3 regions of the Streptomyces sp. CA-135486 genome follow, and region 1 is predicted to be linked to each of the others. Evidence: riboswitches for the same ligand, from Rfam matches in the RefSeq annotation. Region 1 holds a riboswitch; each other region holds the start of a gene.
The links. Region 1 has a riboswitch for cobalamin ahead of ACQEVG_RS25810 (ribonucleoside-diphosphate reductase subunit alpha). Riboswitches for the same ligand answer to the same signal wherever they lie in the genome.
Positions count from the first base shown of each region.

Region 1 (4,039 bases):
AGGTGGGCGCGCTGGTCTTCGTCCTGACGATGGACAAGACCGTGGCCATCAACTTCCAGCTCCTGGGCGGCATCTGGATCCTGCAGACCTTCCCCTCACTGGTGGGCGGCCTGTTCACCCGCTGGTTCCACCGGTGGGCGCTGCTGGCGGGCTGGGCGGTCGGCATGATCTACGGCACGGCGGCCGCGTACGGAGTCGCAAGCCCGACCCAGAAGCACTTCGGCGGCTCGTCGGCGGAGATCCCGGGCATCGGGGAGATCGGCTACATCGGCCTCACCGCGTTCGTGCTGAACGTGGCGGTGACGGTGGTCCTGACGTTTGTGCTGCGGGCGGCGAAGGCTCCGGAGGGTGTGGACGAGACGTCCCCGTCGGACTTCACGGCGGACGCCGGCGACCCGGGCGTCCAGGTGGAACTGCCGCCGGCGACGGCGGGCACGGCGACGCACTGAGCCGTCACCGAGCCGCCTCACCGGTCGAGGGCCGTCGCGCTTCCCACGGGAAAGCGCGGCGGCCCTCGTCGTTCCTGCGAAAGAATGCGCGTATGAGACGTGGTTCGAGCTTGTCGCTGCTTCTGCTGCTGCCCCTCGCCCTTGCCGGCTGCGGTTCGGAGGTGGCGGCCAACAGCGGCTCGCGGGGCGGCGACGGCACGGGGAGCAACAGCGGTCCGGTGCCCGAGAGGTCCGCGCTCGAGGCGCGCGCCCGCGCGCTGCAGACCCTGCCCGAGCATGTGTATGTGACCCGGTCCGACGGCTTCGAGCTGGCGCGGCAGTCCGTGGGTGTCCTCGGCGGCGACGGCTTCTCGGCCACATATGTCTCCAAGACCGGCGGGCAGATCACTCTCGCCGTCGACCGGGGCACGGTGGACGACGCGAACTGCGCCGCAATCCCCATGGGTTCGGCCACGGGCGCGGACGGCCCCGTCGGCCTACCCTGCGCGAAGGACGGTAAAGGTTGGTACCGCACCTCGGACAGCGGCCATGAGTACGTCCGTACGGAGAACGGTCTGCGGATCCAGATCAGCGCCGGCACTCAGGTGGAGCGCGATGTGCTGCGCAAGGCCGCCGAGGCGGCCCATCTCGCCGACGACCGTGAGCTGGACGAGGTGCTGCCCCCGGCCGAGGACATCGGCGGACAGACGCCCGTGGAACGCGGCGACCTGCCCCCGGCCGGCGACGGCGCCCCCAACAATGAGGTGGGCGTGAGCGGTTGATCCGGTCCACACTGCGCCCATGGACATCGCCATCAGGGCAGTGCGGCCGAAGGAGTACACCGAACTGGGCGAGATCGTCGCCCAGGCGTATCTGGGCGACGGGCTGCTGGACTTCGGCGAGGACGATTCGTATCTGCCTGTGCTGCGGGATGTGGCGCGGCGGGCCGCCGAGGCCGAGGTGCTCGTCGCCGTCGACGGTCGCGGCCGCCTGCTCGGTGGCGTGACCTTTGTCTCGGGCGGCGGGGCGTGGGCCGATGTCGCCCAGGACGACGAGGCCGAGTTCCGGATGCTCGCCGTCGCGGAACACGCCCGTGGGCGGGGTGCCGGCGAGGCCCTTGTGCGGGCGTGCGTCGAGCGCGCCCGGGGCGTCGCGGGGTGCAGGCGGCTCGTGTTGTCGACGCAACGCAGCATGCTCGCGGCCCACCGGATCTACGAGCGACTCGGCTTCGTCCGGACACCCGAGCGGGACTGGGAGCCGATTCTCGGGATAACCCTGCTGACGTACGCGTTGGAGCTGTAGCCGCCCCGACACAACATGTGGTGGGTGCGGCAACTCCCCGCCCCCACATGTATGCTCATGCTCGCTGTCGCCGCAGGGGAATCCGGTGCGAATCCGGAACTGTCCCGCAACGGTGTGCTGTGGTGTGCTTTGTCGCACCCCATCAGTCCGAAGACCTGCCGACGGCGCATCCGGCTCGACCGAACCGGGTGCCGAGACGTCCGGGCCTCGCGGTTGGGTCGGTGGACGCCGTGCGGTGTGCTGCCTTTCCGGGTACGTACGCCTCCGCGGCCCGCCCCCTCCCCCGTCGGCCCAGAGCCGAGCGAGGGAGAGCACCACGTGACCATCGCGCCAGCCGATCCGGCTTCAGGCATCGCAGAGCAGGCTGCCGACGGCCCGGGTACCGAGCTTCTGCGGACCCTGGCCGATCTCACCGCCGATCTGCCGGACACCGACCCGGGACGTGTCGCCGCCGCCGCGCTGCGGGGCCGCAACGCCGCGTCGGACGCGGCCGAGTTGCGGAGCCTCGCCACCGACGCCGCCGCGGGGCTGATCTCCGAGGACCCGGCCTACTCCCGGCTCGCCGCCCGCCTGCTGACCCGTCACATCGCGGACGAGGCCGCCGGCCAGGGCGCGGTCTCCTTCTTCGCATCGGTCGCGGTCGGCCACCGCGAGGGCCTGATCGCGGACCGCACCGCCGATTTCGTGACGCTGCACGCCGCCCGGCTGGACGCGCTCATCGACCAGGCCGCCGACGACCGCTTCGGCTACTTCGGACTGCGTACCCTCTACAGCCGCTATCTGCTCCGGCACCCGATCACCCGTCAGGTGATCGAGACCCCGCAGCACTTCATGCTGCGCGTCGCCTGCGGCCTCGCCGAGGACGATTCGGTACGCGCCCTGGACGAGGTCGCCGCGCTGTACGGCCTGATGAGCCGCCTCGACTACCTCCCCTCCTCGCCCACGCTCTTCAACTCCGGTACCCGTCACCCGCAGATGTCCTCCTGCTATCTGCTGGACTCGCCGCTGGACGAGCTCGACTCGATCTACGACCGCTACCACCAGGTGGCCCGTCTTTCGAAGCACGCGGGCGGCATCGGCCTCTCCTACTCCCGTATCCGCTCCCGCGGTTCGCTGATCCGGGGTACCAACGGCCACTCCAACGGCATCGTCCCGTTCCTCAAGACCCTGGACGCCTCGGTCGCCGCGGTGAACCAGGGCGGCAGGCGCAAGGGCGCCGCCGCCGTCTACCTGGAGACCTGGCACTCCGACATCGAGGAGTTCCTGGAGCTGCGTGACAACACCGGTGAGGACGCCCGGCGTACGCACAATCTGAACCTCGCGCACTGGATCCCGGACGAGTTCATGCGCCGCGTCGAGGCCGACGCCGACTGGTCGCTGTTCTCGCCCGCGGATGTGCCGGAGCTGGTAGACCTGTGGGGCGACGAGTTCGACGCGGCGTACCGCAAGGCGGAGGCCGCCGGTCTCGCGCAGAAGTCCATGCCGGCCCGTGACCTCTACGGCCGGATGATGCGGACGCTCGCCCAGACCGGCCAGGGCTGGATGACCTTCAAGGACGCCTCCAACCGCACGGCCAACCAGAACGCCCAGCCCGGCCGGGTCGTCCACTCGTCGAACCTGTGCACCGAGATCCTCGAGGTCACCGACGACGGCGAGACGGCCGTCTGCAACCTCGGCTCGGTCAACCTGGGTTCGTTCGTCGCGGGCGACGGCATCGACTGGGAGCGCCTCGACGAGACCGTCCGTACCGCCGTGACCTTCCTCGACCGGGTCGTCGACATCAACTTCTACCCGACCGAGCAGGCCGGGCGCTCCAACGCCAGGTGGCGGCCGGTGGGCCTGGGCGCGATGGGCCTCCAGGACGTCTTCTTCAAGCTCCGCCTCCCCTTCGACTCGCCCGAGGCGAAGGCGCTCTCCACGAAGATCGCCGAGCGGATCATGCTCGCGGCGTACGAGTCGTCCTGCGAGCTCGCCGAGCGCAACGGCCCGCTGCCCGCCTGGTCCGAGACCCGCGCGGCCCGTGGCGTACTCCACCCCGATCACTACGACGTCGAGCTCAACTGGCCGGAGCGCTGGGACGCCCTGCGCGCCCGGGTGGCGAAGAGCGGCATGCGCAACTCCCTCCTCCTCGCCATCGCTCCGACCGCCACCATCGCCTCGATCGCGGGCGTGTACGAGTGCATCGAGCCGCAGGTCTCCAACCTCTTCAAGCGCGAGACGCTGAGCGGTGAGTTCCTCCAGGTCAACGCCTATCTGGTGGAGGAGCTGAAGAAGCTCGGCGTGTGGGACGCGCAGACCCGGGAGGCGCT
Region 1 covers NZ_JBNJMM010000002.1:1,400,021-1,404,059, reverse strand. The annotation lists gene mctP (monocarboxylate uptake permease MctP) at 1-449, shown strand, start outside; gene ACQEVG_RS25820 (hypothetical protein) at 542-1,210, shown strand; gene ACQEVG_RS25815 (GNAT family N-acetyltransferase) at 1,230-1,730, shown strand; cobalamin riboswitch at 1,782-1,907, shown strand; gene ACQEVG_RS25810 (ribonucleoside-diphosphate reductase subunit alpha) at 2,049-4,039, shown strand, end outside.

Region 2 (4,039 bases), on a different contig from region 1:
GCCGCGGTCTTCGACCGGATCCCTCGCCTGAACCGGCGGGCACGCCGGACGCCTTGAGCTTTTGGCTGTTGCGCCCGAGCGTGTCGCCGGAAGCAACCACACCCGTGTCAGTCCGTGTCGAGTGCGATGGCTATGTCGGTGATGGGCAGCGGGAACTGCCCCACGCCGACCGTGGCCCCGGTGAACAGATTGACGCTGTAGAGCGTCGCAGAGCCACTTGCCGAAGTGAGAGTGGCGAAAGCCGACACCGAGGTCGTCTTGCCGTAGGTCAGGTCGCTGAAGATGTCAAAGCCCGCATTGGGGCCGGCGTCCACGCCGAGCGCTCCGGTCGGGGCCAGCAGGCCGTTGTTGGCCGGTGACTGGATGACGACCTGGTCCGTGGCCGTGTTGATGTCGAACAGCGTGGTCGCGGTCTCCGCGTTCAAGTCGTTGTTCGTGTAGGCAGCGGCGGTGACGCCCCTGGCCGGCCCGGTCGCCGGCGGGGTGGTCAGTGTGGTGTCCTCGGTCGTGGTGCCGTCGGCGAGGTTGTGGCGCAGGTTCTGGCCGTTGTCGCTGATCACCCGCAGCCGGTCGGCTGCGGGATTGAAGTCGACCCCGAAGTTCGTGCCGTACAGCGGAACACGGAGCTGGGAGACCTTGGTGACCACCACGTCCGTGGTCGTCGGCGGGGTCTTGATCGTGTAGATGCCGCCTTGGTTGCCGACGCCGTACATGAGGCCGTTCTGCACGCGGAAGTCGATCCCGATCAGGGCGGTGTCGCCACTGAGCCCGGTGACGGTCCTGACCCAGTCGAGCACCTGGGGTCTGTCGGTGGTGAACGTGGCCATTAACGTGCCGTCACTCGAGATCCCGAACGCCCGCAGGCTGTCGGCCTGGGCCTCGGCCCAGCCGTTGCTCGGGGCTCCCACAACGAGTGCCGCCATGGCGGATGCCACCGCGACCGCCGCAGCCATTCTCTTGTTGATCCCTGCATTCATGGGTTCTTCCCTCCCGGTGGGCGTGTGGCGTGGTACGGGCAGTGCGGCATGGTCCGCCTGGCCGAACCATCAGCCGGCGCGCCCGGTCCTGGCCGCCGTCCCGCCAGACGCAGACCGGCCCGAGTACCTGAATGCGCATGAGCCCCTCCGGCCGGGCCGTTTCACATCTCCTTCACCCTTCTCTCATCAGCGGCATATCCGGAAGGCCCATGCCGGCCCAGTCCCCGCACGGCCGCCGCCGGCCCGCCGGCCGTTCAGTGCGTGTCCAAATACCCCTGGCAGTCCGTGGCTCAATTCAGGGGTCCGGATCGTGAACGGCAGTGTCCGCGACTCCGCACAGCGCATAGTGTGGACGGGCAACTTGTTCGCTCCCCGTCCGCCGGACGGGAAGCGTCGTAAGAGGGAACCCGGTGGAAATCCGGGACTGCCCCGCAGCGGTGAGCGGGAACGACCGCCGTCATACGCACTGGACCCGGCCGGGTCTGGGAAGCGACGGCCAGTAGGTGTCTGCCCCTGGCAGATGTGCCCGCGAGTCCGAAGACCTGCCCGTTGCCCGCGCGCGACCGTTCGTGCGCGGAGTGCCGGTGACCTCGAGGGCGGGTCGGCGTACATATCAGGCGGTCACGCGCGACAACACAGCACGTGACTCGCCCGGTCTGCCATCCCCTTCGCGTCTTCGACCCGTCCCGGGCCGCTTGACAAAGAGCTCGCGAAGGAGAGTTTCGTGACCAGCAAGTCCACAGCCGCAGAAGCACGGGCCACCGTGCACGGCTACCCCCGCCAGGGCCAGGGCCGGGAACTGAAGAAGGCCATCGAGGGCTACTGGAAGGGGCGCGTCAGCGCCGCCGAACTCCAGCAGACCGCCTCCCGACTGCGCGCCGCCAACTGTCGCCGGCTGGCCGACGCCGGCATCCACGAGGTCCCGACCGGAGACTTCTCCTACTACGACCACGTCCTGGACACCAGCGTCATGGTCGGCGCGATCCCCTCCCGGCACCGCGCCGCCGTGGAGACGGACACCCTCGACGGCTACTTCGCGATGGCTCGCGGCACCCAGGACGCGGCGCCGCTGGAGATGACCAAGTGGTTCGACACCAACTATCACTACCTCGTCCCCGAACTCGGCCCCGACACCGTCTTCGCCGCCGACTCGTCCAAGCAGACCGCTGAACTCAAGGAAGCCCTCGCGCTCGGCCACACCGCACGCCCGGTCCTGGTCGGCCCGCTCACCTACCTCCTGCTGGCCAAGCCCGCCCCCGGCGTCGCCGCGGACTTCGTCCCACTCACCCTGCTCGACCGGCTGCTGCCCGTGTACGCCCAGGTGCTCACCGACCTCCGTGCCGCCGGCGCCGAGTGGGTGCAACTGGATGAACCGGCGCTGGTCCAGGACCGCACCCAGGCCGAGCTGAACGCCGCCTCCCGCGCCTACCGCGACCTCGGCGCGCTCACCGACCGGCCCAAGCTGCTGGTCGCCTCCTACTTCGACCGGCTCGGCGAGGCACTGCCCGTTCTGGCCAAGTCCCCGGTCGATGGTCTCGCCCTCGACTTCACCGGGCCCGCCGCCGCCAACCTCGACGACCTCGCAGCCGTCGGCGGACTGCCCGGCAAGCGCCTGGTCGCCGGCGTCGTCGACGGCCGCAACGTCTGGATCAACGACCTGGCGGCCTCGCTGTCCACCCTGGGTACCCTCCTCGGCCTCGCCGACCGGGTCGACGTCGCCGCCTCCTGCTCCCTGCTGCACGTCCCGCTGGACACAGCGGCCGAGCGCGACATCGATCCGCAGATCGCCCGCTGGCTCGCCTTCGCCCGCCAGAAGACCACCGAGATCGCCACCCTGGCCCGGGGTCTCGCCCAGGGCACCGGCGCCATCGCGGCCGAACTCGCCGCCAACCGCGCCAATCTGGCATCCCGGGCCGGCTCGGCGATCACCCACGATCCTGCGGTCCGTGCCAGGGCTGCCGCCGTCACCGACGCCGACGGCCACCGCTCCCAGCCGTACCCCGAACGGACAGCGGCCCAGCGCGCCCACCTCGGGCTGCCGCTGCTGCCGACGACCACCATCGGCTCCTTCCCGCAGACCACCCAATTGCGCCTGGCCCGCGCCGACCTGCGTGCGGGGCGGATCGACACCGCCGCCTACGAGGAGCGGATCAAGGACGAGATCCGCGACGTTCTCTCCTTCCAGGAGAACGCCGGCCTCGACGTCCTGGTGCACGGCGAGCCCGAACGCAACGACATGGTCCAGTACTTCGCCGAACAACTCACCGGCTATCTGGCCACTCAGCACGGCTGGGTCCAGTCCTACGGAACCCGCTATGTCCGCCCGCCGATCCTGGCCGGGGACATCTCCCGCCCCGAGCCGATGACCATGCGCTGGACGACGTACGCCCAGTCGCTCACCAACCGCCCGGTCAAGGGCATGCTCACCGGCCCGGTCACCATGCTCGCCTGGTCCTTCGTCCGCGACGACCAGCCTCTCGGCGACACCGCACGCCAAGTCGCCCTCGCGCTGCGCGACGAAGTGAACGATCTGGAGGCAGCCGGAACGTCAGTCATCCAGGTCGACGAGCCCGCCTTGCGCGAAACGCTGCCCCTGCGCACCGCCGGCCACACGGACTACCTCACCTGGGCGACCGAGGCATTCCGCCTCACTACCGGTGGCGTCCGGCCGGACACCCAGATCCACACCCACATGTGCTACGCCGAATTCGGCGACATCCTGACGGCCATCGACGACCTCGACGCCGACGTCATCAGCCTGGAAGCCGCCCGCTCCCACATGCAAGTCGCCGGGGAACTCGCCGCCTCCCGCTATCCCCGCGAGGTCGGCCCCGGGGTCTACGACATCCACTCCCCACGGATCCCCAGCCCGGACGAGGCGGCCGCCCTGCTCCGCAAGGGACTTGAAGCCATCCCCGCAAAGCGGCTCTGGGTCAACCCGGACTGCGGCCTGAAGACCCGCGGCTGGCCCGAGGTACGGGCGTCGCTGGAGAACCTGGTGGCAGCAGCACGAGAGGTCAGGGGCGACGTGCCCACCGCGACCTCCTGAGACAGCAGTGGCC
Region 2 covers NZ_JBNJMM010000001.1:1,650,824-1,654,862, forward strand. The annotation lists gene ACQEVG_RS07400 (TetR/AcrR family transcriptional regulator) at 1-57, shown strand, start outside; gene ACQEVG_RS07405 (DUF4394 domain-containing protein) at 108-977, opposite strand; cobalamin riboswitch at 1,323-1,541, shown strand; gene metE (5-methyltetrahydropteroyltriglutamate--homocysteine S-methyltransferase) at 1,702-4,026, shown strand.
Region 2: another riboswitch for cobalamin. It lies ahead of metE (5-methyltetrahydropteroyltriglutamate--homocysteine S-methyltransferase); the one in region 1 lies ahead of ACQEVG_RS25810 (ribonucleoside-diphosphate reductase subunit alpha).

Region 3 (4,039 bases), on a different contig from region 1:
GATCGTAGGGGACCCCGGTCGGGGTGACCAGGACGAGTCTGCCGACCCGTACCGAGACATTGCCCGATGTGCCCACCACCAGGCCTTCCGCCGCTGTCCTGCGGGCCGTGGCGACGAGATCCAGCCATGCCCGTTCGATCGCGTCCTGCCGCACCTCATCGCTCATGCGGTGATCCTGTCAGGCGGGGGTCCAGGGCCTGGACGGACCGTGACGGAGATCACGCGTATCGCCACAAAACCAGCTATTCGCGGCACCAGCCCTTTGATACCGGCCCGACAGGGCTGACGGAGCGAAGAATCCTCACTTGCGGACACCGCGAAGCCCGTCTCAGTTCATCTTCCGTTCACTCAGATTACCTACGTTCAACAGGCCAATGACGTCGAACGATTGCCTGGGTAAATGGAACACATCACCTTGCTGCTCGCGATCGTGATCGTGACAGCGCTCGTGTTCGATTTCACGAACGGTTTCCACGACACCGCCAACGCGATGGCGACCACCATCTCGACCGGCGCACTGAAGCCCAAGACCGCGGTGGCCATGTCCGCCGCGCTCAACCTCGTCGGCGCGTTCCTGTCCATCGAGGTCGCCAAGACAATCTCCAGCGGCATCGTCACCGAGGAAGGCATCTCACCGGAGGTGATCTTCGCGGCGCTCGTCGGCGCCATCCTCTGGAACCTGATGACCTGGCTGATCGGCCTGCCGTCCAGCTCCTCGCACGCCCTGATGGGCGGACTGGTCGGCGCCACCATCGCCTCGGTCGGCGTCAGCGGCGTCAACGGCGGCACCGTCGTCACCAAAGTCCTGATCCCCGCAATCGCCGCCCCGCTGGTGGCCGGCATCGCGGCCTTCCTCGCCTCCCGGCTGACGTACAAGATCGGCCAGAACGCCGACGCCAAGGCCACCGCGAAGGGCTACCGCGCCGGTTCCATCGCCTCGGCGGGCCTCGTCTCGCTGGCCCACGGCACCAACGACGCGCAGAAGACCATGGGCATCATCACGCTGGCGCTCGTCGCCGGCGGTGTGCTCTCCCCCGGCTCCAACCCCCCGCTGTGGGTCATCGTCTCGGCCGGCAGCGCGATTGCGCTGGGCACCTACCTCGGCGGCTGGCGGATCATCCGCACCCTGGGCAAGGGCCTCACCGACCTCCAGCCGCAGCAGGGCTTCGCCGCCCAGACCAGCGCGGCCAGCGTCATCCTCGCCTCCTCCAACCTCGGCTTCTCGCTGTCCACCACGCACTCCTGCTCCGGCGCCGTGATGGGCGCGGGCCTGGGCCGCAAGGGCGGCGTGGTCCGCTGGTCCACCGCCACCCGGATGTTCGTCGCGTGGGGTCTGACCCTGCCGGCCGCGGCCCTGGTCGCGGCCGGTTCGGAGTTCGTGGCCAAGCAGGGCGACTGGGGTGTCGCGGCGGTCGCGGCCTTCCTGATCGGCGCCTGCGTCGCGATCTGGTTCGTCTCCCGCCGCCAGGTGATCGACCACACCAACGTCAATGACGTGGACGGCGACGCCGAGCCCGCGGGCGTGGTGACCGCCGCCATCGCGGCCGTCACCCCGCCGCCGGCCGGCACCCCCGCGCAGGACATCAAGACGACCATCCAGGCTCCGGCGCCCGCCGCGGGCTCCGAGCCGGCGACCCGCCCGGCCGCGGTGTAAGGACAGATCAGTATGAAAATCGACTGGGCAGCTCTCGGCTCCGTCTTCGGCGTGAGCCTCGTGGCCACCGTCGCCCTGGTGGGCCTGTTCACCCTGGGCGTCGTGGGCCTGACCAAGCAGGAGTCTGCGGCGGCGCAGGGTGGCTCCGCGGTCCTGGCCCGCACGGCGGCGTATGCGTGCTTCGCGCTGTGCGCGGCGGCCGTGTCGTACGGGATCTATCTGATCATCACCTGAGCACAGCCAGGGCAGATGCGGTGAGGGCGGGACGGATGTCCCGCCCTCACTGCGTTTTCCGACGGTCCGCACATGGTGTCGGTGTGGGCCTTCGCACACTGTCCCGTCGCAGGTCAAGGGTGAGTTGACGGCCCTCGCAGGGCCGTGGTGGACTGCCGGAGCCAACTACGGCGGCAGCAGAGGAAGCCGGTGCGAATCCGGCGCGGTCCCGCCACTGTCACCGGGAGCAGTCACCCGGAAGCCAGGAACTCTCGCCGCCGGTCTCGTCGAACCAGGGCGCGGACACCCTGAGTGAGGACATATCGCCATGCCCGGGTGCGGTTCATCTCCTGCTGTGAGTACGAGGGTTCTTCCAGGCGAAGCGCCGGCCTGAACCCATGCGTGCCGACCGGCAATTCGTATACGGCGCCACCGCCGGCCTCGTCGGCGACCTGCTGCTCGGCGATCCTCGCCGGGGGCATCCGGTCGCCGCGTTCGGCCGCGCCGCGGGCGCCGTCGAGCGTCTGTTGTGGCGTGACCACCGCGGCTGGGGCGCGCTGCACACCACCGTGTGCGCCGGAGGCGCTGCCGCGGCCGCCGGGTTCCTCGCACGCGGGGTACGCAGCCGCCCCGCCGCATCCCTCGCGCTGACCGCCGCCGCCACCTGGGCGGTGGTCGGCGGCACTTCGCTGGGCCGCGAGGCGCGGGCCATCGGCGGCGCGCTCGCGGCCGGGGACATCGAGGCGGCCCGGGAGCGGCTGCCCCATCTGTGCGGGCGCGACCCGCAGGCCCTGGACGAGCAGCAGATCGCGCGTGCCGTCGTCGAGTCCGTCGCCGAGAACACCTCCGACGCGGTGGTGGGCGCGCTGGTCTGGGGGGCGCTGGCCGGTGTGCCGGGACTCGTCGCGTTCCGCGCGGTGAACACCCTCGACGCGATGGTGGGGCACAAATCGGCCAAGTACCGGCGATTCGGCTGGGCTTCGGCACGCCTCGACGATGTGGCCGGGTGGCCGGGGGCCCGCCTCACCGCGGGACTCGCGGTACTCACCGGCCCGGATGCGAGGGGAGCCGTACGGGCGTGGCGCGCCGACGCGAAGAAACATCCGAGCCCCAATGCGGGGCCCGTGGAAGCCTCGTTCGCGGGCGCTCTGGGCGTACGGCTGGGCGGGACGCTCTCGTACGGCGGCCGGGTCGAGCACCGGCCCGTACTGAACGGCAACGGTCGCCCGGTGGAGTTCGGTGACGTCGAGCGTGCCGTACGGCTTTCGCGCCGTATCGGCTGGCTGACACTGGCGGCCTGCGCGGCGGGCCGCGTGACGGGGCAGGTACTGCGCGCGCGGCGCGCGGGAAAGGGGCGGACATGACCGGTACCGGCCGCACCGGCGGCGGGCTGCTCGTCGCGGGCACCACCTCCGACGCCGGCAAGAGCGTCGTCACCGCCGGGATCTGCCGATGGCTCGTACGGCAGGGAGTGAAGGTCGCGCCCTTCAAAGGGCAGAACATGTCCCTCAACTCCTTCGTGACGCGCGAGGGCGCCGAGATCGGACGTGCCCAGGCCATGCAGGCGCAGGCCGCCCGCGTGGAGCCCAGCGCGCTGATGAACCCCGTGCTGCTCAAGCCCGGCAGCGACCGGTCCAGCCAGGTCGTGCTGATGGGCAGACCCGTCGGAGAGCTCAGCGCACGCGGCTACCACGGGGGGCGGCAGGAAGCCCTGCTTTCGACCGTTCTGGAGTGCCTGGAGGAACTGCGGGGCACGTATGACGCCGTGATCTGCGAGGGGGCGGGCAGTCCGGCCGAGATCAATCTGCGGCGTACGGACATCGTGAACATGGGCATCGCACGGGCCGCGCGGCTGCCGGTGCTCGTGGTCGGGGACATCGACCGCGGCGGTGTCTTCGCGTCCTTCTTCGGTACGACAGCGCTGCTCAGCGCGGCGGACCAGGAGCTGATCGCGGGATATCTGGTCAATAAGTTCCGGGGCGACGTGACACTGCTCGAGCCGGGCCTTGAGATGCTGCACGGGCTGACCGGGCGGCACACATACGGCGTGCTGCCCTTCGCCCACGGCCTCGGCATCGACGAGGAGGACGGGCTGAGGGTCTCACTGCGCGGTGCGGTACGGGAGTCGGCCGTCGCGCCGCCGGTCGGCGAGGACGTGCTGCGGGTCGCCGT
Region 3 covers NZ_JBNJMM010000001.1:2,301,127-2,305,165, reverse strand. The annotation lists gene ACQEVG_RS10435 (class II aldolase/adducin family protein) at 1-166, opposite strand, end outside; gene ACQEVG_RS10430 (anion permease) at 401-1,654, shown strand; gene ACQEVG_RS10425 (hypothetical protein) at 1,667-1,888, shown strand; cobalamin riboswitch at 2,020-2,158, shown strand; gene ACQEVG_RS10420 (cobalamin biosynthesis protein) at 2,266-3,231, shown strand; gene ACQEVG_RS10415 (cobyric acid synthase) at 3,228-4,039, shown strand, end outside.
Region 3: another riboswitch for cobalamin. It lies ahead of ACQEVG_RS10420 (cobalamin biosynthesis protein); the one in region 1 lies ahead of ACQEVG_RS25810 (ribonucleoside-diphosphate reductase subunit alpha).